3 regions of the Bacillus aquiflavi genome follow, and region 1 is predicted to be linked to each of the others. Evidence: riboswitches for the same ligand, from Rfam matches in the RefSeq annotation. Region 1 holds a riboswitch; each other region holds the start of a gene.

Region 1 (7,985 bases):
TTTTATTGAAGCTTTAGCAACTCTTTTAACATCTGGTCCTCGCTTACAGCTCCGATTGCTTTACTGCGGATAACGCCATCCGTATCAATAAAATAACTGGTTGGGTAGGCCATTACTCCGTATTGGGCACTTACTTCCCCTTGTTCATCAAGTGGAATTGTAAAAGTTAGTCCGTATTCCTCGACAAAATGAGTAACATCGTCAGCTTTTTTTTCTGTTGCTGTTAAATTGACAGCAACAATTTCAATGTCTTCTTTTTTATATTTCTTATATATTTGTTCCATATAAGGCATTTCCGCTTTACAAGGCGGACACCAACTTGCCCAAAAATTGAGCATTACTTTTTTTCCTTTGAAGTCACTCAATTTAACTGTATTTCCTTTTAAATCTGTCAATGTAAAGTCTGGTGCTCGTTCACCTTTTTCTAAGCCGATCGGCAGCTCACTCGGATTTTTTGCTTTTTCATATTTTTCATGCTCATTAATCTTAACAGCTATTCCTTTCTCTTTTAAAATAGTTTTATCAATAACAAACAAAACCGCGATTAAAATAGCTGCACCGATGAGAAACTTTTTCATAAACGATCATCCTCTTATATTATAATAAGTGCTCTTATACGTAAATAAAAAAAGGGGAAATGTTATCAGCCCATAAATAACTGTTTCTATTCGCTAACTGGAAGTATACCACTTCTCCTCCCTTCATAATTTCCTTTATTTTATCATCTATGATCAATTTCTACATGAACAATGCCTTACATATCATACTGATAAAAATGATTGGCTAAATAACCAAAAATAATGATCTTTTCTTTAGCAGTCGCTTGATGATGAAACGTTAATACAGGTGTATTACTATCTTTGAATCGCTTCCCCCATTCAAGCGGAAGCCAGCCAATTTTTAAATTAGCCAGCTTTTTTTCATTCTTTTTTAAAACAGAAAAATCAGCACACCCACTTTCGTGATTTACTTGATAACATTTTACTCCTTTTTCATCTATCAATGTGCTTGTTTTTTTAAAATAATAGTTCTTCTCCTCGTACATGCCGATTAAGTTATACCTTGCATCATAAAAATAGCTTTCTTTTCTCTTTCTCCTTTTCAAATGATAGATTCCCTTTATCTCTCCCCTCTCGTCATAAAGAGCATATTTTTTACGCTCTTTTATTCCAGTAGTTTTCATTTCTTTTATTTCACCTACTAAAATGCCGTTTTGATGAAAAATAAGAATGTGGAGTGATAAGTCTGGGTTAAAAGTTAATAAAAAATCAGTTCCTGTAAGTAATGACGGTGTTTTCTTGTCGCTCTCTTGCCAACAAACTTGCTTTGCTTTATAGTCATATTGTAAAAATAAAACATAGCTGCCAATACTATAAGTTAGGAATGGAATCGTGAAAAGAAAAGTTTGATAAAAATCGCCGAGTTTGATCGTGAGGATGACTATTAAAATAGCGGGAATAAATGCTGCTAACCCTCCATTTAATGAAGAAACGGCGTTTTGCCGGTAATGTTGTTGAATATTCATAAAGTTCTCCTTGTAAAAAACTTATTAACTGTTCACTGTCCTTACTATATCTATTAACTATTTAAATAAAACATGAATGGGATGTTGAAATATTTGAAAAAGAAGCTTATTTTACTAGTGCTTTTTATCGTAATCATGATGATTTCTTATTTTCACTTACAGATCATGACGACTGCAAGCAAGACGCCGCCGGGGGAAGTTGACTATTTAATTGTGTTAGGAGCAAAGGTGAATGGAGAAGAGATGTCCCCTAGCTTATATAATCGAGCGCAAAAAGCTCTTGAATATTTACAAAATAATTTGGATACAAAAGTCATTTTAACTGGCGGTCAAGGTCCTGACGAAGGGATTGCAGAAGCTGAAGCGCTACGGAGATTTTTTGAAAAGGAAGGGCTCCAAAAAGATCGTATTTTAATTGAGGATCGATCTACCTCTACTTATGAAAATTTATTATTTACAAAAAAGCTGTATGGAATTGAAAAAGCAGTTATTGTCAGTAATGATTTCCATTTATATCGTTCTGTTAAGTTAGCAGAAAAATTGAAAATTGAAGCCTATCCATTAGCCGCAGAAACACCGGCAACGAAAAAAAAAAAAAATATTCATGTATTTAAGAGAATATGCAGCAATCTTGAAAATGTTCATTTTTGGTAAATAGCAACACTACTTCTCTCATCTTTACAATTACTTATATTCTTGTTATGATAATTTCAATCGAATAAACGTGTAACACTAGGGGGGCCGTACTGGCTGAGATTGAACTTTGTTCTAGACCCTTTGAACCTGAACTGGTTAATACCTGCGTAGGGAAGTGGCGATCATCATTAAAATATATCATAACATATTTTAATATAAACCACTCTTTATGCTAAAGAGTGGTTTGTTTTTTTTATTAATCATGTTTCGTTCGAAAAAAGAACAGATTGTGACAAATGTGCTGTGCACCTCACCTGCAACAATTGTCTTCAAGCTGAAAAAGAGAGGTGTTCCTCGTTTAACTAGTTAATTGAAAGACTGAAGGTGGAAAAATGACGCTTTATTTACATAATGTTACTTATGGAATCATTGATAATTCAGGAAATAAAAAAAATATTATTAACAAATTAAATCTCCAAATAGACAAAGGAACGTTTGTTTCATTAATAGGAAAAAGTGGGACTGGAAAAAGCACAATATTTAAATTAATAGCTGGACTTATTAACGCAGAAGAAGGAGAAATATGTGTGAACGGTCATCCAGCCTCGTTGGGATGTGTCGGTTATATGCCTCAGCGTGATCTTTTGTTGCCGTGGAGAACCGTACTTGAAAACTTAATGCTCGTCAGAGAAATTCAAAAGGACTCACTCGTAACAAAAGAAAAAGCGCGAGAATGGCTGGAACGAGTTGGGTTATTAGAGTATGAAAATGCTCTTCCGTCTGAACTTTCGGGCGGTATGAGACAACGAGTTGCTTTTTTGCGAACAGTGTTAACAGGAAAAGAAGTTTTGTTATTGGATGAACCATTCGGTGCTCTTGATGCCTTAACAAAAAGAGAGATGCATTCATGGCTATTATCATTTTGGCAGCAATTAAATAAAACGATTTTCTTTATTACCCATGATTTAGAGGAAGCCGTATTGTTAAGTGATAAAATTATCCTATTACATCCAAATGATCAAGCAGAAGAGTTTAAAGTAGAACTGCCGCGTCCTAGAAATGCTCAAATGATTCATACAGTAGAAATGATAAAATATCGACAAAATTTGGAGAAGCGAATTTCCAATGAATAGATTAAAGACGTTTTTTACCCAATATCGCTTATTTTTTCTTTTTTTTATTACGACTATTTTCATTTGGGAATTAGCAGTTCAACTGGAAAAGGTACCTTCATTTATTATTCCAGCACCATCGGCAATATTACTAATGATCATTGAACATAAACAATCACTGTTTGGCGAACATTTAACCGCTACATTAAAGGAAGTTGCCCTTGGATTTATGATTGCCTTAATCGGCGGATCAAGTCTTGCTGTGGCAATGTTTTTTTCAAAGTCTATTGAGAAAATGCTGTATCCAGTTGTGTTAATATCACAAACGATTCCGATTATCGCCCTCTCTCCTGTGTTCGTCTTATGGTTTGGCTATACCATTTGGAGTAAAGTTGCTGTAACTGTTTTAATTACATTCTTTCCAATTGTCGTAAGCACGTATGATGGACTTAAAAACAGTGATCCAGAATATACCGAATTGTTAAAATCAATGGGCGCAAGTCGTTGGCAATTGTTTACTAAAATACAAATTCCAATGGCATTGCCGTCATTTTTCTCAGGTTTGAAGCTTGCGATTGTTTTTTCAGTTGTTGGCGCCACAATCGGGGAATGGCTTGGGGCAAGTGAGGGACTTGGCTATTACAGTAGAAGAATGTCAGGTAATTTGAATGCAGAAGGTGTGTTTGCTGCTGTCACAATCTTATCGTTTTTAGGGATGAGCTTTTTTTTACTCGTGACGATATTAGAACGGCGAATATTAAAATGGAAGCTAGAAAAGAAAAGGTGATGGTATTTTATGAGACGAAGCTTTTTTATAGGATTCATGATTAGTTGTATCGTATTTATTTTTGCAGGCTGTACGCAAAATAATGAAGAAGGAAAAAAGGATGAAAAGACGACTGAAAAAGTAAGTATTATGCTAGATTGGTATCCTAATGCCGTTCATTCTGCGATTTATACAGCCGTTGAAAAAGGCTATTTTACCAAAGAAGGAATCGATGTTGATATTAAAATGCCAGCAGAAACGAACGATCCATTGCGACTTGTAGCTGCTGGTAAAGTAGACTTAGCAATTAGCTACCAGCCTCAAGTCGTCGTTTCGCGTGCCGAAGGGATTCCAGTCGTTTCCCTAGCTGCTTTTGTGCGGCATCCACTTGATCATTTAATGGTGCCGGAAACAAGTCATATTAATAGTCCGAAAGATCTTGAAGGGAAAAATATCGGCTACTCTTCAATTGAAATTGAAGAAGCGATTTTAAATGTAATGGTAAATAGCGACGGCGGCGACTAAAAAAAAGTAAATATGATTGATGTTGGGTGGGATTTAATTCCTGCTATTTCTACTGAGAAAGTCGATGGAATTATTGGCGGTTATATTAACCACGAACGTGTACTGCTTGAGAAAGAAGGGCATCCGATGATAACGATTAACCCTGTAGATTTCGGTGTTCCTGACTACTATGAACTTGTACTCGTCGCAAGTGAAAAAGGATTAAAAGAAAATGAGGAATTGTTTAAAAGATTTTGGAAAGCAGTTTCAAAAGGACAAAAAGATGTAACAAAAGATCCAAAAGGCGGCTTAAATATACTGCTTGGGCAAGAAAATGAAAGCTTTCCTCTTGATCAAGATGTTGAAACAGAAAGCTTAAACGTCCTTCTTCCATTAATGAATGATGATGAGTTGCCATTTGGTTATCAAGATGAAGCTGTTTGGGCAGAGGTCGCAAATTGGCTCTTCGATACAGGAATAGTGAAAGAAAAAATAGATGTTAAAGATGCTTATATGAATCTAGTTGACAAAAATGACTAGCTACCTCATTGGAGCTGTCTATAAGGCTAATTACAGTCTTATAGACAGCTTGTTTATTCTTTAAGTTGCAAGTTCTTTTTTCCGAAAAATGAATACTGAGAAAATAAGCAACATCACAATTAAAATGAATGAAATGAGAACAGTACCAGTAATCTCATCAGGCAATTCACCTAAAGTTAAAAAGCTGCCAGCATATACAGATAATTGAGACGGGCTCCATTTAAGCCAATGAGAAAGTAACCCGCCAACTAAATTTAAAATAATGATCACGGATAAAGAGGTAAATGCAACTGCTCCCGGTGACTTTAACATCGCATTAAAGAATAACGATACAGTTAACACAAATATGAGCCAAATTCCATAAAGCATAAAGATGATGAAAAAATCTCCGAATGGGATAGGTTCAAACAAAATACCGACATAATACCAGCTAGCTAAAAACCCTAAAAAATATGATAACAAAAGCAATAAAAGAGCACCTGTCCATTTTGCAGTTACATAATAAGCTACTGAAACTGGTTTCACTAAGATCATCCCAGCAACACCACTTTTGCGCTCAGCAGAAATTAAACCCATTGTTAATAAAACAATGACTAATACACCCATTATGTTAAACTGATTGACCGTCATCATTAACACTTCTTGTGCACTTGGAGTCGGAATTTCAATAATTGTTCCTTCGGGAAGGTCTCCTACTGCATCAAGAATTTGCGGCATATAATAAGACGTTAGCGGATCCATCATTCCTAGTAAAATAAACGTCATCGGAACCCAGATCCATTTAAAGCTCCGCCACATCTCAAGTATTTCTTTATTTAATAAAATCGACCATTGCCTCATTATTTTTGCACCACCTTCATAAAAACATCTTCAAGTGTGATTTTACTAATTTCAAACTTTACTAGCGGCCAGTTTTTTTCTGAAATTTCATTAAGAAATGCTGATTTAGCTGCATCTACATCTGTGACGATGACACTTGCTTTATTTCCATCAACAATGATTGAAGAAATGAGGTGCTGATCTGTGAAGGAACGTACGTATTCCTCTGTTTTTTTATGAAACACAAAATCAATTTTCGCTTGTTGATGTTTGTCACGAAGCTCATCCATCGTTCCTGATTCGACAATTTGACCGTTATGAAGAAATAAAATTTCATCACAAACTTCTTCGGCGTCATTTAAAATATGAGTAGAAAATAATATCGTTGTTTCTTTTTTTAGTTTTTCTAATAGCGTCAACACTTCACGGCGACCAAATGGATCTAAAGCAGATACAGGTTCATCAAGCATCACGAGCTGTGGCCGATGAATAATCGCTTGTGCAATTCCTAAACGCTGTCTCATTCCTCCTGAATAATTACCGATTTTGCGGTTTTTCGCATCTAAAATATCAACGAGTTCAAGTAGTTCCAATGCCCTTTCTTGTGCAAGACTGCTAGATAAACCAGCTAGTTTCCCAACATACTCAAGAAATTCCCGTCCTGTCATCCAATCGTAAAAAACAGGGTGCTGCGGAAGATAACCGATATATTTGCGAATATCGCTCCCCTTCTTAACATCTTCAAACAGAATTGTTCCACTTGATGACTTCATTAATCCAGCAAGCATGAGAAGTGTTGTTGTTTTTCCTGCACCGTTTGGTCCCAATAAGGCAATACATTTCCCCTTCTTTAAGAGAAAGTCAATTCCTTTTACTACTTCTTTATTTTGAAATCTTTTTGATAAGCCTTTAACTTTGATTACAGCCATTAATCATTTCTCCTTCCAAAGATGAAATAAACAATTGGACCGATAATACTAATGCATAAAATGACGAGTGCCCACACCCATTTAGGACCATTTGTGTTTTTACTTCGAACTAAATCAATAATGGCAATGATTAAAAGAATAAATTGGATCACGACAAATGGTAATAGCAAAGCCCAATTAATCGATTGTAATAATTCCACTCTGAAAACCTCCTTACGGTTTGGTTAATTATAAGACGCACAATGATGTCAAATCGTTCATTCATATTTTTTGAAATTTTATCCGTGTAATTTATGAATATAAAACAAGTAGTTCTTGTTTTGGACAAGAAGAATACATTTTATATTGGAAACATCATCGTTTGGGGGTTTTAGAAATGATGTCAAAAATAGAAGCTTTTTTTCTAGGTGTCATTCAAGGTTTAACAGAATTTTTGCCGATCTCAAGCACAGGACATCTATATTTAGGAAGACATTTGTTCGGTTTAGACGAAGCGGGGTTGTTTCTTGATACGATGTTGCATGTTGGGACACTACTAGCTGTTCTTGTTGTTTACAAACATGAACTCGTTAAAATAGTAAGAAATCCATTTTGCAAATTATCATTTTTATTAATCATTGGGACGATTCCTGCCGTCATCATTGGATTTCTCTTTAATGATTTTTTTGACTCGATATCAAAAACAGGGGTTACGATTGGATGGGAATTTTTATTTACCGGTCTTATTTTATGGATGGCAGACGGGATTCGTAATGGGGCAAAAAAAATGGAGCATATCGGGTATAAAGATGCCTTCTTTATTGGTACCTTTCAAGCCGCAGCCATTCTTCCGGCTGTATCGCGCTCAGGCTTAACGATTGCCGCTGGTCTATTCCGCAAACTTGATCGTGAAACAGCTGCTTATTTTTCATTTCTGCTATCTATCCCCGCAATTGGCGGCGGGGTCATTCTCCAATTCAAAGAAATGTTTACTGGTCAAGTTGAGCATATTTCATTTAGCAGTTTATTTGTTGCTACTTTAACGTCAGCCATTTTCGGTTATTTAGCAGTAGTTTGGATGATTCAATTTTTAAAAAGAAAGTCTTTAAAGTTATTTGCCATTTATGTTTGGATTTTAGGGATGACAATTTTAACTCTTCAAGCAACAGGGGCTT
Region 2 (7,985 bases), 1.4 Mb from region 1:
GGGAATATGTTATTAACGTAAGGTTGTAAAACCTAAAAAAAGAAAGGATGGATGATTGATTAATGAGTGAACAAAATAATCAAATTCAATCTGCTTCAAATAGTGATCCATGTCCTATTGTTGTTCCATGTCAAGTAACAGGACGCACGCAACCGCAATTTCCAGATCAACCTGTAACACCAGTAACTCCAGCAACAAATCCTATCGTTAAAATTCCTGTAGTGTTAGCTGAAACATCTGTACAAATCGTTGTTGAAGCAGATATTCCGCTGACACCAGCAGCAAGTGAAATTAAGAGAGTATTAAAAGATGCTTTTCTTACTCAATGCAAGTTAGTACCTGTTGAATTTGAGGCTGAGCCTGTTACAGGTACGACAGATCTATTCCGAGCTACACGTGGTAAATTACTCCTTGAAGGTTTTATTCGTAAAAATATTGAATATGCAACAGCTGATTGTAACGGTACTCTTCGTGATCGAATTGCTAACATTCAATTTTCTGGTTTTGCAGATCTTGCGGGTGACGTACTAACCGGCGGAGACTTCCAAGCATTCCCAGTTTTTGCTTTATCATCAGAAAATAGAGCTCGTTTTATCAACCCAACAAACGGGAGCTTACCGCGTCTAGATAAATACTTGTTTGGCAACACTGTCAATTATAATGAGCAGCCTTATTGTGAATTAGTAACTGCAAACTTTATCGAATTAGACTTCTCGCCTTGTCCGACAGATCTTAATCAAACATTTAATACACTGCGTGAAAAAATTGTTCTAGATCTCACATTAAAAGTATTACAAGTACAACAAGTTCAAATTTAAGCCTTTATTTAAGAACCCTTGTCATGAAGACAAGGGTTCAACTATTGATAAATGAATTTGTTGTTTTTTTCTACACAACTCGGGTTCTTTCATGTTTTTGTTTGATTTTTTCATAAAAAAACAACTTTTTTAAAAAAATTTACTTAATACCCCCACATATTTAAATTAACTTTCGAAATGTATTAGTGAAAAGCAAAAAAAAAAAAAATAATTTTGGGGTGGAGAAATTGTCAAACAAAAACTTAGGAAAAATTGCAAAAAGTACATTAGCATTAGTCATGGCGGGAACATTTGCGTTCTCAACACCATTAGCGTATGCCGCTGAAAAAACTGAGGAAGAAAAATCCGAAGTAGTTGATTTACAAGAAAAAGAAAATGTTGAAACTCCTAATATAGACGAAATTTCAAAAACATTAGAGGAAATGGAAAAGGATGGAGAAGAGGTCGAAACACCATCACTTGTTCCTGGGGACTTTTTCTATTTTGCTAAAGTAGCGATCGAAAAAATTAAATTAGCTTTTACATTTGATCATGTGAAAGAAGCTGAATTACTATCTACATATACTGCTGAACGCCTTGCAGAAGCTGAAGTTCTATTCGAACAGGGTGAAGAAGAACGTGCCCTTGAAACAATTGAAAAAGCATTAGAATACATTGAAACAGTTGGCGGAATGATTGAAGATGAAAAAGATTCCGATAAAGACGATTCAGAAGAAGAAGACACAACAAAAGAAGATGATGACGCAACAGAGGAAGATGACGCAACAGAGGAAGATGACGTAACAGAGGAAGATGACGCAACAGAGGAAGATGACGCAACAGAGGAAGATGACGCAACAGAGGAAGATGACGCAACAGAGGAAGATGACGCAACAGAGGAAGATGACGCAACAGAGGAAGATGACGCAACAGAGGAAGATGATGCAACAGAAGAAGATGACGCAACAGAGGAAGATGACGCAACAGAGGAAGATGATGCAATAGAAGAAGATGACGTAACAGAGGAAGATGACGTAACAGAGGAAGATGACGTAACAGAAGAAGATGATGCAACAGAAGAAGATGAACTTGATGAGATCCAACAACATCTTGCTCGCAATATCGTCGCCTTAAAAGCTGCAATGGAAAAAGTGAAAAACCCTGTAGCAAAAGCTGCATTAAAAAGAAATATTGAAAGAACTTATCAACGACTTGCAAACAAACTAGAGAAATTTGATCATTTACTAGTGGACAAGGACGAAGAAGAAAATAAAAATGAAGATCAAGAGGTTGTCACTGAGACTACTGAAGAAGTAACTGAAGAAACAACTGAGACTACTGAAGAAGTAACTGAAGAAACAACTGAGACTACTGAAGAAGTAACTGAAGAAACAACTGAAGAAACAACTGAAGAAACAACTGAAAACACAGACGGTGGACAAACAGAAGTTGTTGAGCAAGAAAAAGAAACTGCGCCAGCACCAGCTCCGGTACCAGTGCCAGCACCAGCTCCAGCACCAGCGCCAGTTCAACCAAATGTAAAACAAGAAGTTAAGCAACAAAGAGAACAAATCAAACAAGAGAGAAAACAAGCTCACGAACAAATGAAGCAAGAAGCTAAACAACAAAGAGAAGAACGTAAAGAGCAACGTCAAGAATTGAAGAATGAAACAAAAAATCAACGTGAAGCATTAAAGCAACAACAGCCAAATGGCAATGGAAACGGCAACGGAAACGGACATGGAAATGGCAATGGCAATGGCAATGGTCATGGTAACGGCAATGGCAATGGCAATGGAAACGGCAACGGCAACAATTAATCATTACATTCTATAACTACTATCGGGGATTATGCCGATTGTTAAAATCGACCTAATCCCCTTTGGTTATTAATGAAACAATAAACCTATAAAAGATAGCCCAAAATACCTGTCTTATAACAGCCTGTCTAAAAACAGATAAAATTGGAGTATAATATTACAGTGACTTTAGAAAAGAGGTGAGGCTTCTGTTAAGTTTATTGTTAATGACAAAAAAACGAAAAAAAAAGTCGCTAGAAAATACCGTTCTATCCATTCAACAAGGGAAAACGTCGTTAGTTGATGAACTCATTGAGTCTTATAAACCATTTATAGCAAAGACGGTTTCTTCTGTTTGTAAAAGATACATAAATGAGTCAGATGATGAATTTAGCATAGGTCTTATCGCTTTTAATGAAGCAATTGAAAAATACCAACAAGAAAAGGGAAGTTCCTTTTTAAGTTTTGCGGATGTGTTAATCAAGCGGAGAGTAATTGACTACATAAGAATGCAATCGAAAAATGAAAATAGTTTCAGTTTTGATGCAAGTGAATCGGAGGAAGATGGTACAGCTTTAACACCATTGGAACAAAAGATTTCAATAGAAAAACACAAAATAAAAACGGATGAAGAAATGCGTAAAGAAGAAATTATTCGATTTCAACAGACGATTGCAAATTTTGGACTATCTTTTAGTGATTTGGTTGAGCAATCACCTAAGCATGCAGATGCGAGAAAAAATGCAATGCTGATAGCAAAAGCCCTCGTAGAGCATCATGATCTTTTTAATGCACTTTTTGAGACGAAAAGGTTACCAATTAAGGGTTTAGAAGAGCTAGTAAACGTAAGTAAAAAAAACAATAGAACGAAATCGGAAATATATTATTGCAGTTGCGATTATTTTAAATGGAGATTTCGTATTTTTAAAAGATTATATAAAAGGGGTGTTGGAAACGTGAAAAAAGGAATTATTATCGAAATGGATGAACGTTTTTTAACATTACTAACCCCTGATGGTGAATTTTTACGTGCTCGAAAGTTAAACCAAGATTACGAAATTGGTCAAGAAATTGAATTTGTCCCTATCCGAACAAAAAAACGTCAAAAAAAGTCATTTTTCACGTTGTCCTCCTTACAAATGAAGGCTGCTTTAGTAGCATCAATCGCCTTGATCGCAGCAATTTTATTGCCTTTTTACAATGGAAATAAAGTATATGCTTATATGACGATTGATATCAATCCAAGTATTGAAATTGGCGTTAATAAAAATATGGATGTAATTAAGCTAGCTGCATATAATGACGAAGGAAAATCAATCATAAATGAATTAACGGATTGGAAACGAAAAGACATTTCTACTGTAATGAAATTAATATTAAATAAAAGTAAAGAACGAGACTATATTAATGATCGAGATCAAGTTCTGATTGCGACCGTTTATGAAGGAAAGCAGAAGAACAAATTTGAAGAAAAGTTGGACAGCTGTATAAAGGAAATAAAAATTGTTCTTAAAAAAGAAGACCTTCTTCTAAAGGTTATTGAAGGAACGACGGAAGATAGAATCAAAGCGAAGGAAAAAGGACTATCAACTGGAAGATATATAGAAAGAAAACAACAAAAATTTATGGAAAATAAAACAAAGAAAAGTGAGCATAAAAAAGAAACGAAAGAAGAAGAAAATAAATTAGAACCTTCTTCTGATCAAGTGGAAAAGGAAAACAAAGAAATAGAAGAGCCTAATCCTACAACTGCTCCTCCAAACAGCAATGGTCAAGGCAATAATAAAGAAAACGTTCCTATAAACCATCAACATCATCAAAAAAAAAAATCATTATCAAAATCAAAACGCAAACCAAAATACGAACCAAAACGCAAACCAAAATGCAAACCAAAACGGAAACCAAAACGCAAATCAAAACCGAAACCAAAATGCAAACCAAAATCGAAATCAAAACGGAAACCAAAACGGAAACCAAAACGCAAATCAAAACCGAAACCAAAATGCAAACCAAAATCGAAATCAAAATGGAAACCAAAATGCAAATCAAAATTCTAAAGCCCCAGAAACGAAAAATACACCTCCAGGCCAAATAAAAAAAAATGAACAAAGTAATGAAAATGGACATAATGGCAATGAAGGAAAGGGGCAAAACAACCATAATGGAAATAATGGAGAGGGAAATAAAGCAAAAGAACAATCTGTTCCAGGAAACGGACAATAGAGAAATCAAGAAGAAAGACCCGGAAACGGGAATCATAAAGGTAATTAATCATTGGAAAACGAGCCGCATATAATATAGGCTCGTTTTGTGTTTTTTTACTAGCTGTAGTCTATACAGTCTCGTACGCTTATACACTGGAAGGGTTAGAAGGGAAATAGGCCAATCAATAGAGAATCTAGTTTGTTAATAAATGATTTGTAATTTTTTAACGTCCCAATTAATTTACTATGTACGACATTAGGATGAATTGATTAAATACCAATACCTTTTTTATAAAGTATTTTTCTCCATGATCATTTGAATCCTTAGATATTCTTGTATCAAAACTGCTAATAAAGGCGTTCTGTTAGCAGGAATATCGCTTGTGGCCAGCGTAAATTTTAGAAATTTCTATAGTTTAATTTTTATTTAACTTAATATTTTTCCTAGTGCTTTAACACAGTCTTTAAAAAAAGAATGATGTAAATGATAATATTAAAAGGAGATTAATCATATTATTTGTATTTATTTCCATATTCGTGGTGAAACTATTTCGTTTTTAAGAATATCCTCCGCTGTATACTGGAAATATGGGGATATCTGATTGTTTCTGTAAATAAAAGAGGAATTAAAGGAAGATGGCTAGGGTCAACCCACGTAAACCCATTTTCAGATGTCACGTAAGATGGACGAGGGGATCCAAAGCTTATTACAAGATTCACATAGCCTGTTTCACCAATTATTGGAGGTTTTGGTTTTTTCAACTTAATTCAACATTAGTCATGGGAAAATATTATCCATGCGGAAAATATGTAAGCGCTAGTTATTTTAATTCATGTTACTGGGACATGATGATTATGAATCAAATTGCAATGATAGTTTCTATGAAAAATAATAATTCTATATTGCGGAGACAGTGAATAAGCCACCTGTTTTCCGGGTGGCTTTAGAGATGTATTTTCAACTATCCTGTCCCGTTAGTTGAATAAGAATTGATATTTATATCGTGAATTTAGTTAACCTAAGTATATTATAATTTTCTAAATTTTGTATTAAATTCCCTCTAATAATTAAGTCATTCGAAGAGGAATGAAATTAAAATTGAGGATGGTAACTTAGCAGTCCAATTCATCAGGTTGATAGTGAAGTAGAATGATGATATGCTTTAACTAAAGTTTCATATTTAACACTGGGGGAGCCGTAAAAGGCTGAGACTGAACGAATGTTCTAAACCCTTTGAACCTGAACTGGGTCGTGCCAGCGGAGGGAAGTGGGCAAAGTTTACAAAATAACAGTTAAGTGAATTGTTTGCAGTAGCCCCCTTCTTTTAGAAGGGGGCTATTTTTATCGTACAAAGGTAAGTATTTTAGGAGGTGATGTGATTAGGCAGCCGCTCTTGTTTTTATTAAGTAAATGATGAATAAATAAGGAAGGTGTAAATAATCATGTCTGAAATAAAAGTCAAACGTTTTACAGATCGTCTGTTTGAAAATGCGCAGGAAGTATGGGGGAAAAATCATGAACATCCTTTCGTTCAAGGAATAGGAAAAGGTACATTGTCTAAAGATGTGTTTGCGTATTATATGAAGCAGGATTATGCTTATTTAATAGATTATTCTAAGCTTTTTGCACTTGGAGTGTTGAAATCACAAACACTTGATCAAATGAATAAATTTTCGCATATTTTACATGAAACACTTCATTTTGAAATGGAACTCCATCGTCAATATGCAGATGAATTTGGAATATCACGGGAAGACTTAGAGAAGACGGAGCCGACTCCAGTAAATCTTGCTTATACAAGATATATGCTCAATACTGGTCAAAACGGATCTTTGGCAGAGCTTGTTTCTTGTCTCCTTCCATGTGCATGGGATTATTGGGAAATTGGAAAGCTATTAAAAGAAAAATACGGAGAAAACTTATCTTCCAATCCTTATAAAAATTGGGTTGAAACATATTCTTCGACGGAATTTGGTCAATTGGCCATATGGCTTATCGATATGATGGATGAGTTAGCAGAGGGAAAACCAGAAAGAGAATTAGCTGAATTAGAAAAACATTTCTTAATAACATCAAAATATGAGTATTTGTTTTGGGATATGGTTTATAACCAAGAAGATTGGAAAGTGTAGTTAAAATAAGGCTGGAAAAAACAACTCGTTTTTTCCAGCCTTATTATATTTTTGCTACTTTAAAGTTCATTATTTTTTTAGTTTTTGAATAAACACGACTTTCAAATAATTGCCCTCTTTGAAGGTATTTATTGTTTTAAAGTCTTCTGGCAATGAGAATTCCTCAAGTAATTTATATTTTTCTCCAGTTTCTTTAAAGGCTGCATCAATGAAACTTTTAAATTTTTTCATTTGAAACGTGCTGCAATTTGTCGAGGCAATAATGATTCCATTGTCTTCTGTGATTGCAATCGTTTCTTTCAACAGTTTTTTATAATCTTTTGCGGCACTAAACGTATATTTTTTTGATCTTGCAAAGCTTGGAGGGTCTAGGATAACTAGATCGAATTTTAATTTTTTTCGTATGGCATATTTAAAGTATTGAAACACATCTTCCACGATAATATCATGGGTTTCATAATCAATTCCATTCATACTGAATTGTTCGATCGTTTTAGCTCTGCTTCTATTGGCAAGGTCGACACTCGTCGTTTTAACAGCTCCGCCTAATGCGGCAGCAACAGAAAAGGCACCTGTATAGGAAAATAAATTTAACACCATTTTTCCAGTTGCATAATGATCCTTTATCGTTTTTCTTACTTCTCGTTGATCAAAAAAAACACCAACCATTGCGCCATCATTTAAATAAATGGCAAAGTTCATACCATTCTCTTTAACAATTATAGGGAATTGTCCGCGAATCCCCTTTACGTAATCATCATCTTCCACGTATCGCCCTGCTGTGGCGAACCGCTTTTTTTGATAAATGGCTTCATATGTAGTTACTTTTTCTAGTGCGCGAATGATCGTGTCTTTAAATTTATAAATACCTTTGTTATACCAGTTGATTAAATAAAAACCGTTAAAATAATCTATTGTAAAGCCACCAATTCCGTCTCCTTCACCGTTAAATACACGAAAAGCATTTGTGTTTTTATTTTGATAAAGCTGGTTTCTTTTTAATAAAGCGGATCGAATCACTTTTTCAAAAAAGCCTTCGTTTATTTTTTCTG
Region 3 (7,985 bases), 480 kb from region 1:
AAGATTGAATAGAGAAAAGTTACTTGAGCATGTAAAAACGTTAGCAGTCTGGAAAAAAAAAGGTGTGAGAGCTCCTCATAAACCATTACTTTTACTTTACGCCATTAGTCAAGTAAAAAATAACAGTCAGCGACTTTTCATTTACAGTGAAATAAAAGAGAAACTTAAAGAGTTACTAATAGAATTCGGACCAGTGAGAAAATCCTATCATCCAGAAGAACCATTTGTCCGCTTAGTGCATGATGGATTATGGGAGCTGTCTAACGATCAGGTTAATACGAAAAACCCTAGTAATAAAAAATTAATTGAGGAAAACATTGCCGGGGGATTTACAACCGATGTTTATCAACTCTTAAAGAAAGATACTAGTTTAGCCCAGGAAATAACTGAAATGATTTTACAACTGCACTTTCCAGAAACTATTCATGAAGATATTTTAGCAGCTATTGGGCTTGATTTTAGTACAATAAAAAAGAAAAGAGACCGGGATTTTAGAGATAAAGTTTTAAAAGCATATGAATATTCTTGTGCGGTTTGCGGTTTCCGTGTTCACTTAGGTCATCATTTAGTTGGAATTGAAGCTGCACATATTAAATGGCACCAAGCAGGCGGTCCAGATATTGAGGAAAATGGAATTGCACTCTGCTCTCTCCACCATAAACTTTTCGATCGTGGAGTTTTTACAATTGATCCATCTAGAAAGATGATTGTTTCAGAATACGCACATGGCAATAACGGCTTTGAAGAATGGTTAATGAAATATCATGGTCAAACGATCAAATCACCGTTACAGCCAACATATAATCCGAACGATCTCTACTTAAACTGGCATGTGAGAGAAGTATTCAAAGGACCTGGAAGATATACTACTACTTCTAATTAATTGATCAATACCTAAACGATCTTCATAATCGAACGTTTGGGTATTGATCATGTTGAATCTATGTTCATAATAGCTAATCGATTTTAGTTACCGAGCCCCAGAATTCAGATTTCTATGAAATTGAACCCCTTATGATCAGAATCTAATTATTAAAATGTTTCGTAATTTCAACTAGATTACTTTTTTATTCCCGAATTCCACAGTTTTAATTCCTACACAGGTGATGTTTTATGAACTCCTTTAAGAGGGCTATAAAAAAGCTATATATGAAAAATATCTTTTAAATGTTTTTTTACATCTGCCAATCTCTTTTCAAGGTTAGGATCTCGCATTGCTTTATATAATGAGAAAGTTTTTAACGGTTTCAATCCGCAATACTCCATTGTTTTATGCACGCTAAAAAGGACTTCATCTTCATTTTTCCCTTCAAGAAAGTTCAAGTGATCTTTCGAAAATTCCTTTTCAGATGCACCCCAGCTAAGAGAAAGCATATAGTATTTATTTGTAAACAGCCCGCCGCGACCAAACTTTTCGGATTCGGATTTTGTAAAAAATATATTTGGTTCAAATACATCGTCAATATACTTTTTCAGCACACCAGGGAGATTAAACCAATAAATTGGTGTTTGGATGATAATAACATCTGCCCATTTGAATTTTTCGATTTCATCAGGAACATCATATCCATCATATACAACCGTCGTTTTAATTTCATATTTTTCCTTAAGTATATGATAGATTGAAGAGCACATTTCCTTAGTAAGATTGCCTTTTGCCCGTTCATAATAATCGTGACCATCGATTAATAGTACATTTTTCATTGAATGAACTCCTTCCTGTAAAAGTACTTTTAAAATTGTTCTTCCACAGTGAATCCTTTATTTTGGAGTATATTTACGATGCCGTTCTCTCCCACAAAATGAGCCGCCCCGACGATAACAAAATAAGTTCCTTTTTCTTCGCTATTTAAAAACTCTTCAATTTTAACAGCCATATCTTTATTTCGTTGATCCATAAACACTTCATTAAATTGCTTATACTCTTCACTATCATCCTCAGACTCTAGTAAAACTTGACTAAGCTGTTCAGCGTTACCTGATTTCCAAGCGGTTACGAGCTTCTCTATGTTTTCTTTAGCGGTTTTCTTTTCAGCAAAATAAACTTCTATCAATTTTTTTTGGATTTCCGGAGATAATTGATCAAATAAATCGAGTTGAAAGGTTACTCCTTCTAATTCAATGATCTCTTTATCATCTTTTTCCTTTTTTAAGAAGTGATAATCAATTCCCAGTTCAGAATCGTAGCCAAGCTTTTGCGCTTGCAGGCCCTCTAAAACCATTGAAATATACCATGTTTCATATTCATTTAACATTGATATATTAATCCCGTACTCTTGCAACTCTGATTTCAGCTGGCTGTATAAATCGGCTGGTAAGTCGGCTTGCAGTGTCTTTCCGTCTGCATATTTCGCTTTTTCCTCTAGCTCTTTCTGCATTTGCAATTGATTCATATTAAAAATATCCGCTTCAACTGCTAAATATGTTGATTGATCAAATGCTGTTTCAATTTTTTCATGTAAAGGATAAAAATCTTCAGTCGCGACGTGAATTGAACCTAACATATAGACAACGTTGTCATTATGAGTGATTTTCCAAAAAGGACCGATCGTCCCAGGCTTTTCATCAGCTTGTTCTTTTTTAGCTGATTGATCTTCTTTCATTTTAATACTTTGTGATTTTTTTTCGTCTGCTTTTTGCTCTGCTTCCTCCGTCGTACTGCATGCCGTCATACTAAATACGAGAACAAGTAACATGAGTAAAACATTGAATAATTTCTTCATCCGGCAAAAACATCCTTTCAATCTAACGTATTCACTTATCAATTCAAACTAACTAAAAATGATTAAAAACCCAATAAATGGCTCTTAATTACTATAACATATTCAACTCTGAAACTAACATCATTCTTTTTAACTAATTAAAAAAAGCTGAACAATTGGCACTCTTTTCTGCGGTACCAATGATTCAGCTTTAATCTGTTTGCTATGCTACATAATTGTGAGAATGATGTGTTTATAAAGCTTAATAATAAAGAACCTCTACTTTTTCACACTTTTTGCATTGACGATAACCTGTCATCTCAACATACTCATGCAAGCAATGATGTTGAATGTGTTTAATTTCAGCTTGGAGCTGCTGAATATGTTCTTTATGTTTCTTTATTTCTCTTTTTAGCTCACCGACGTTAGCTGCTTCCGATTTATTGATAAATAGATGAGCCACCTTCGACAAACTCCTTTGCCTTTTCTTTCAATCCTTTTTCAATCTCTTCTTCCGACATGTTTCGAATATCATGAGAAATCCTCATTGAACAAAATTTTGGACCGCACATTGAACAAAAATGGGCTGTTTTAGCTCCTTCTGCTGGAAGTGTTTCATCATGATACTCTTTTGCTCGCAACGGATCTAAAGACAGATTAAATTGATCATTCCAGCGAAACTCAAAACGGGCTTTTGATAAAGCATCGTCTCGTAACTGTGCTCCCGGATGACCTTTTGCTAAATCAGCTGCATGTGCAGCAATTTTGTAGGCGATTACTCCTTCGCGCACATCGTTTTTATTCGGTAACCCTAGGTGCTCTTTTGGCGTTACATAACATAACATTGCTGTACCGAATGAACCAATCATTGCTGCCCCAATTGCTGAAGTAATGTGATCATATCCTGGTGCAATATCGGTTGTAAGTGGTCCTAATGTGTAAAATGGCGTGTCATGACAAAGTTGTTGCTGTTTTTCTACATTTTCTTTAATTAAATGCATCGGGACATGTCCAGGCCCTTCAATCATTACTTGAACATCATGCTTCCAAGCGATTTTCGTTAATTCGCCTAATGTTTCAAGCTCAGCAAATTGTGCTTCATCATTAGCATCCGCGATAGAACCTGGTCGTAACCCATCACCTAATGAAATCGAAATATCATATCTTTTTAAAATTTCACAAATATCTTCAAAGTGTGTGTAAAGAAAATTCTCTTTATGATGGGCTAAAAACAATTGCGCCATAATCGAGCCGCCGCGAGAAACAATTCCAGTTGTTCGTTTACTTGTTAAAGGAATATACCGTAATAATACCCCTGCATGGATTGTAAAATAATCAACACCTTGTTCAGCCTGCTCAATTAGCGTATCACGGTAAATCTCCCACGTAAGGTTTTCCGCAATGCCATCGACCTTTTCGAGAGTTTGATAGATTGGAACAGTACCGACTGGAACAGGAGAATTACGAATAATCCATTCTCTTGTCGTGTGAATATGTTTTCCAGTGGATAAATCCATAATCGTATCTGCTCCCCAACGAATGGCCCATGTCATTTTCTCTATCTCTTCAGAAATAGATGAAGAAACTGCAGACGTTCCAATATTAGCATTCACCTTCACATGGAAATTTCGCCCGATAATCATCGGTTCACTCTCGGGATGATTAATGTTTACAGGGATAATTGCTCTTCCAGACGCAACTTCTTTGCATACAAATTCTGGATCAAGATTTTCCCTTATAGCGACAAATTCCATTTCCGGTGTAATGATCCCTTTTTTTGCATAATGCATTTGGGTGACAGTTTTTCCTGTTTTCGCTCTCACTATTTTTTTATTTGTAAATATATTGTCTTCGAATGTTACTCTAGGCGAATACTCCTCAACATCACTGCGTTCTAATATCCATTGTCTACGAAGGGGCGGCAATCCTTTTTCTATCTTTATATCGCAATGAGTATCTGTATACGGTCCGCTAGTATCGTACACTCGTACAGGCGGATTTTCTTCAGGTGCACTTTGAGAGATTTCTCTCATCGGAACTTTTATATCTGGTCTCGATCCTTCTATATAAACTTTTTTACTATTTGGAAATGGGGTTAAATTTGCCATATTTTCATCCTCCGTTTTCTACTCGCTTATTTTTTTGAATCAGTCGTTTTTCATTCACACTTCTATATCACGAATAGCTTCATTTATTTATCAATAAAAAACACCTCCAATGTAATAGCACTGGAAGTGAAAGCGGTAATAAACAAAGAACATCATGGCTGTAGTCAAAAAAGCAGACTCCGGCAAGGGGAATCTGCTTATGCATGACGAAAATCCATACACTTCCCTACGCTGGTTTTAACCAGATCAGGTTCAAGGGTCAAAGACTATCGGGTCTTAATCTCAGCCGGCCATATCCCGGCACCCCCAGTGCCAAATATTCAATTTACAATACATTCATAACTATACCATAACATTCCTTGTTTTTAAAGCTTCATTGTTATCAAATTAAATGACAACTCATATAAATTCAAGTATACTATTGCTTACAATTCGAAAATCGAAATAAATATTGTGAGGAAATTGCCTATGTGGAGAAACCGTAATGTATGGATTATCTTATTTGGTGAGTTTATTGCAGGTCTTGGCTTATGGACGGGAATAATCGGAAACTTAGAATTTATGCAAGATAAAATACCTTCTGATTTTGTCAAATCTTTAATTTTATCAAGTGGGTTACTAGCAGGTATTATCGTTGGTCCGCTCGCCGGAAAAATAATAGATCAGACAAAAAAGAAAACAGTCATGGTTTATTCAGGCTTAGGCAGAATGTTTAGTGTCGTCTTTATGTTTATCGCTATTTACACGGGCTCCGTTTGGTGGATGGTGTTATTTATGATTAGCATGCAAATTTCTGCCGCTTTTTATTTTCCCGCTCTCCAATCAGCTATTCCACTCATTGTGAAGGAAAAGGATTTATTGCAATTAAATGGAGTTCATATGAATGTCGCAACTTTGTCTCGAGTTATTGGCACCGCACTTGCAGGAGCAATGCTCGTTGTAATGTCGCTATTCATGCTATACATCTCATCGTTTATCGCTTATTTTATTCTCTTTATTTTTACGTTATTTTTACAAATTGAAGAAACGAACAAACAAAAAAATATTTCTGAAAATCAATCAAAAGGTGACTTTAAAGAAGTATTGCCGATTATTAAAGGTTTTCCAATTATTATGATGACATTAATTATGACCCTTGTACCATTGTTATTTATCGGTGGTTTTAACTTAATGGTCATCAATATCAGTGAAATTCATCATGATCCTTCCGTGAAAGGATTGATTTATGCAGCAGAAGGAATTGCTTTTATGATTGGAGCTTTTTTCATCAAACAAATCAGTCATAAATGGTCACCTTATGGAATTATGTTCTTCTTTTCCGTTATAATTGGGTTAGCCCAATTGTCATTATATTTCGTTGATTTCAAATTACTAACAATCGCTTCATTCGCTGTCTTTGGTTTTGCAGTTGGATGCTTTTTCCCAACAGCCGCTACGATATTCCAAACAAAAATGCCTAAAAAATATCATGGACGTTTCTTTTCATTTCGAAACATGCTTGATCGGATCATTTTCCAAATCGTTCTTTTAGGAACAGGTTTTCTGTTAGATTTAATTGGATTAAAAATGATGGTGATTGTATTTGGGATTATTTCCTTATCGTTAACAACTATTTTTTATATTCGTTACAAACGTTACAGTAGGGAACAAAATCAAAAAAAAGATGTTACAGCAGTATAAAAAAACGGATTTAGCTTAGAAGCAATTTTTTTAGCTATTCTGACGATATATCCGAGTGAGAACACGAGTTCCATAATGTCGTATAAGACTGCTTTCTTACACGAAGAACCCTAAAAAACTATTATGATGCGAATAGTAAATTTCACTTTAAGTGGAAATTTATGATAAAATAAAAGCAGCGATAGAACAGGCTTTCTATTTAAGGGTGGTCGGCATTCATCCCAACAGGAGGGGGTGATGCTGTTGTCAGTTTTTGAAGCGTTGATGTTTGCACTGGCTTTTACTGGTTTAGTCATTTCAGTGCTGTCATTTAACCAAAAAAAGAAATAACCCACCCTTGAGCTTGCCGGCTAAGATGGATTATTTCTTCATTTCTACGCCCGATCTCCCCTTTAAAGGGAACTGTTCTATTGTGACCAAAGATGAAACAACATCTTTGGTCTTTTTTAAATATATGTATTCTTTTACTTATATTATACAAAAAATCTCGAAAATAAACTATTTTTTTATTATGTCATATTTTTGAATATGTAGCTAATTCGACAACATCTAATAAAAAATTATTTTTTAATAAGCTGCTTGATTAGTTGACTAAGCTGTTGAATTCCTTGTTTCAACTCAAGGATGGGTGCATACGCATAAGAAAGCCGAAGATAACGTCCTGAATCTTCCCCATAAATATGGCCAGGATTAATAAGCAGTCCATTAGCTCGTGCCTTCATAAACAGATCTCTCATTGAAATTTTCGGCTTTATTTGTATCCAGACAAACAATCCTCCTGATGGGATCTCCCAACAAGCAATATCGCTTAAATAAGTTTCTAATGCGAATAGCACAATCCCCCTTCGTACTTTTAATTGCTCTCTTACGTAAACTAAATGCTTTTCATATAAACCGCTATCAAGCCATTCAAATGCAACACTTTGCGAGATCGAGCTTGAACCATAATCTGTTTGCATTTTAATATCCGCCAAACGCTCAATAACAGGCTCTGATCCTACGATCCAGCCAATTCGCAAGCCGGGGCTTAAAGTTTTCGATAGACTGTCAACAAATAAAACATGACCTGAGGAATCGAAGGCTTTTAATGGCAACGGCGGTTTTTCATCAATCCACAACTCTCGATAAATATCATCTTCAATCATTGGGAGCTGTTCTTTTTCACACAATTTAAGAATTTCTTGACGATGTTGAGATGATAATAATCTTCCTGTCGGATTGTGAAAGCACGGAATCGTATATAAAATCGCTTGCTCTCGCTTCGACTTTCGCGTAAAAAAATCGCTTTGATCTAATGAGACACCAGTTAACTTCATCCCTGCTGATTGAAACAAATGAAGTGAGTACAAATACGAAGGTTTTTCTAGTAAAATCGTTGAGCCTATTTTTAAAAGACCAATCGATATTAACTGCAATGCCTGTAATGCCCCGCTCACAATCAAAATAGAGGCAGGAGAAGCTTTAATACCAATTGTTAATAAATAGTTGCTTATCG

What was found. Region 1 has a riboswitch for thiamine pyrophosphate ahead of K6959_RS08860 (ABC transporter ATP-binding protein). Riboswitches for the same ligand answer to the same signal wherever they lie in the genome.
Region 2: it holds a riboswitch for thiamine pyrophosphate, as region 1 does, so the genes downstream of both, tenA (thiaminase II) here and K6959_RS08860 (ABC transporter ATP-binding protein) in region 1, are expected to answer to the same signal.
Region 3: it holds a riboswitch for thiamine pyrophosphate, as region 1 does, so the genes downstream of both, thiC (phosphomethylpyrimidine synthase ThiC) here and K6959_RS08860 (ABC transporter ATP-binding protein) in region 1, are expected to answer to the same signal.

The regions. Positions count from the first base shown of each region.
Region 1 covers NZ_CP082780.1:1,859,026-1,867,010, forward strand. The annotation lists gene K6959_RS08845 (peroxiredoxin family protein) at 3-578, opposite strand; gene K6959_RS08850 (hypothetical protein) at 755-1,525, opposite strand; gene K6959_RS08855 (YdcF family protein) at 1,619-2,179, shown strand; TPP riboswitch at 2,250-2,352, shown strand; gene K6959_RS08860 (ABC transporter ATP-binding protein) at 2,554-3,294, shown strand; gene K6959_RS08865 (ABC transporter permease) at 3,287-4,060, shown strand; partial or broken gene K6959_RS08870 (ABC transporter substrate-binding protein) at 4,190-5,083, shown strand; gene K6959_RS08875 (ABC transporter permease) at 5,144-5,923, opposite strand; gene K6959_RS08880 (ABC transporter ATP-binding protein) at 5,923-6,831, opposite strand; gene K6959_RS08885 (PLD nuclease N-terminal domain-containing protein) at 6,831-7,031, opposite strand; gene K6959_RS08890 (undecaprenyl-diphosphate phosphatase) at 7,211-7,985, shown strand, end outside.
Region 2 covers NZ_CP082780.1:458,603-466,587, forward strand. The annotation lists gene K6959_RS02350 (CsxC family protein) at 63-818, shown strand; gene K6959_RS02355 (DUF5667 domain-containing protein) at 1,046-2,617, shown strand; partial or broken gene sigI (RNA polymerase sigma factor SigI) at 2,797-3,556, shown strand; gene K6959_RS02365 (anti-sigma factor domain-containing protein) at 3,577-4,653, shown strand; TPP riboswitch at 5,980-6,084, shown strand; gene tenA (thiaminase II) at 6,244-6,933, shown strand; gene K6959_RS02375 (class I SAM-dependent rRNA methyltransferase) at 7,003-7,985, opposite strand, start outside.
Region 3 covers NZ_CP082780.1:1,374,120-1,382,104, reverse strand. The annotation lists gene K6959_RS06850 (phosphorothioated DNA-binding restriction endonuclease) at 5-883, shown strand; gene K6959_RS06845 (NAD(P)H-dependent oxidoreductase) at 1,144-1,704, opposite strand; gene K6959_RS06840 (TraB/GumN family protein) at 1,734-2,723, opposite strand; gene K6959_RS06835 (hypothetical protein) at 2,965-3,165, opposite strand; gene thiC (phosphomethylpyrimidine synthase ThiC) at 3,143-4,810, opposite strand; TPP riboswitch at 5,017-5,128, opposite strand; gene K6959_RS06825 (MFS transporter) at 5,279-6,490, shown strand; gene K6959_RS06820 (aminotransferase-like domain-containing protein) at 7,051-7,985, opposite strand, start outside.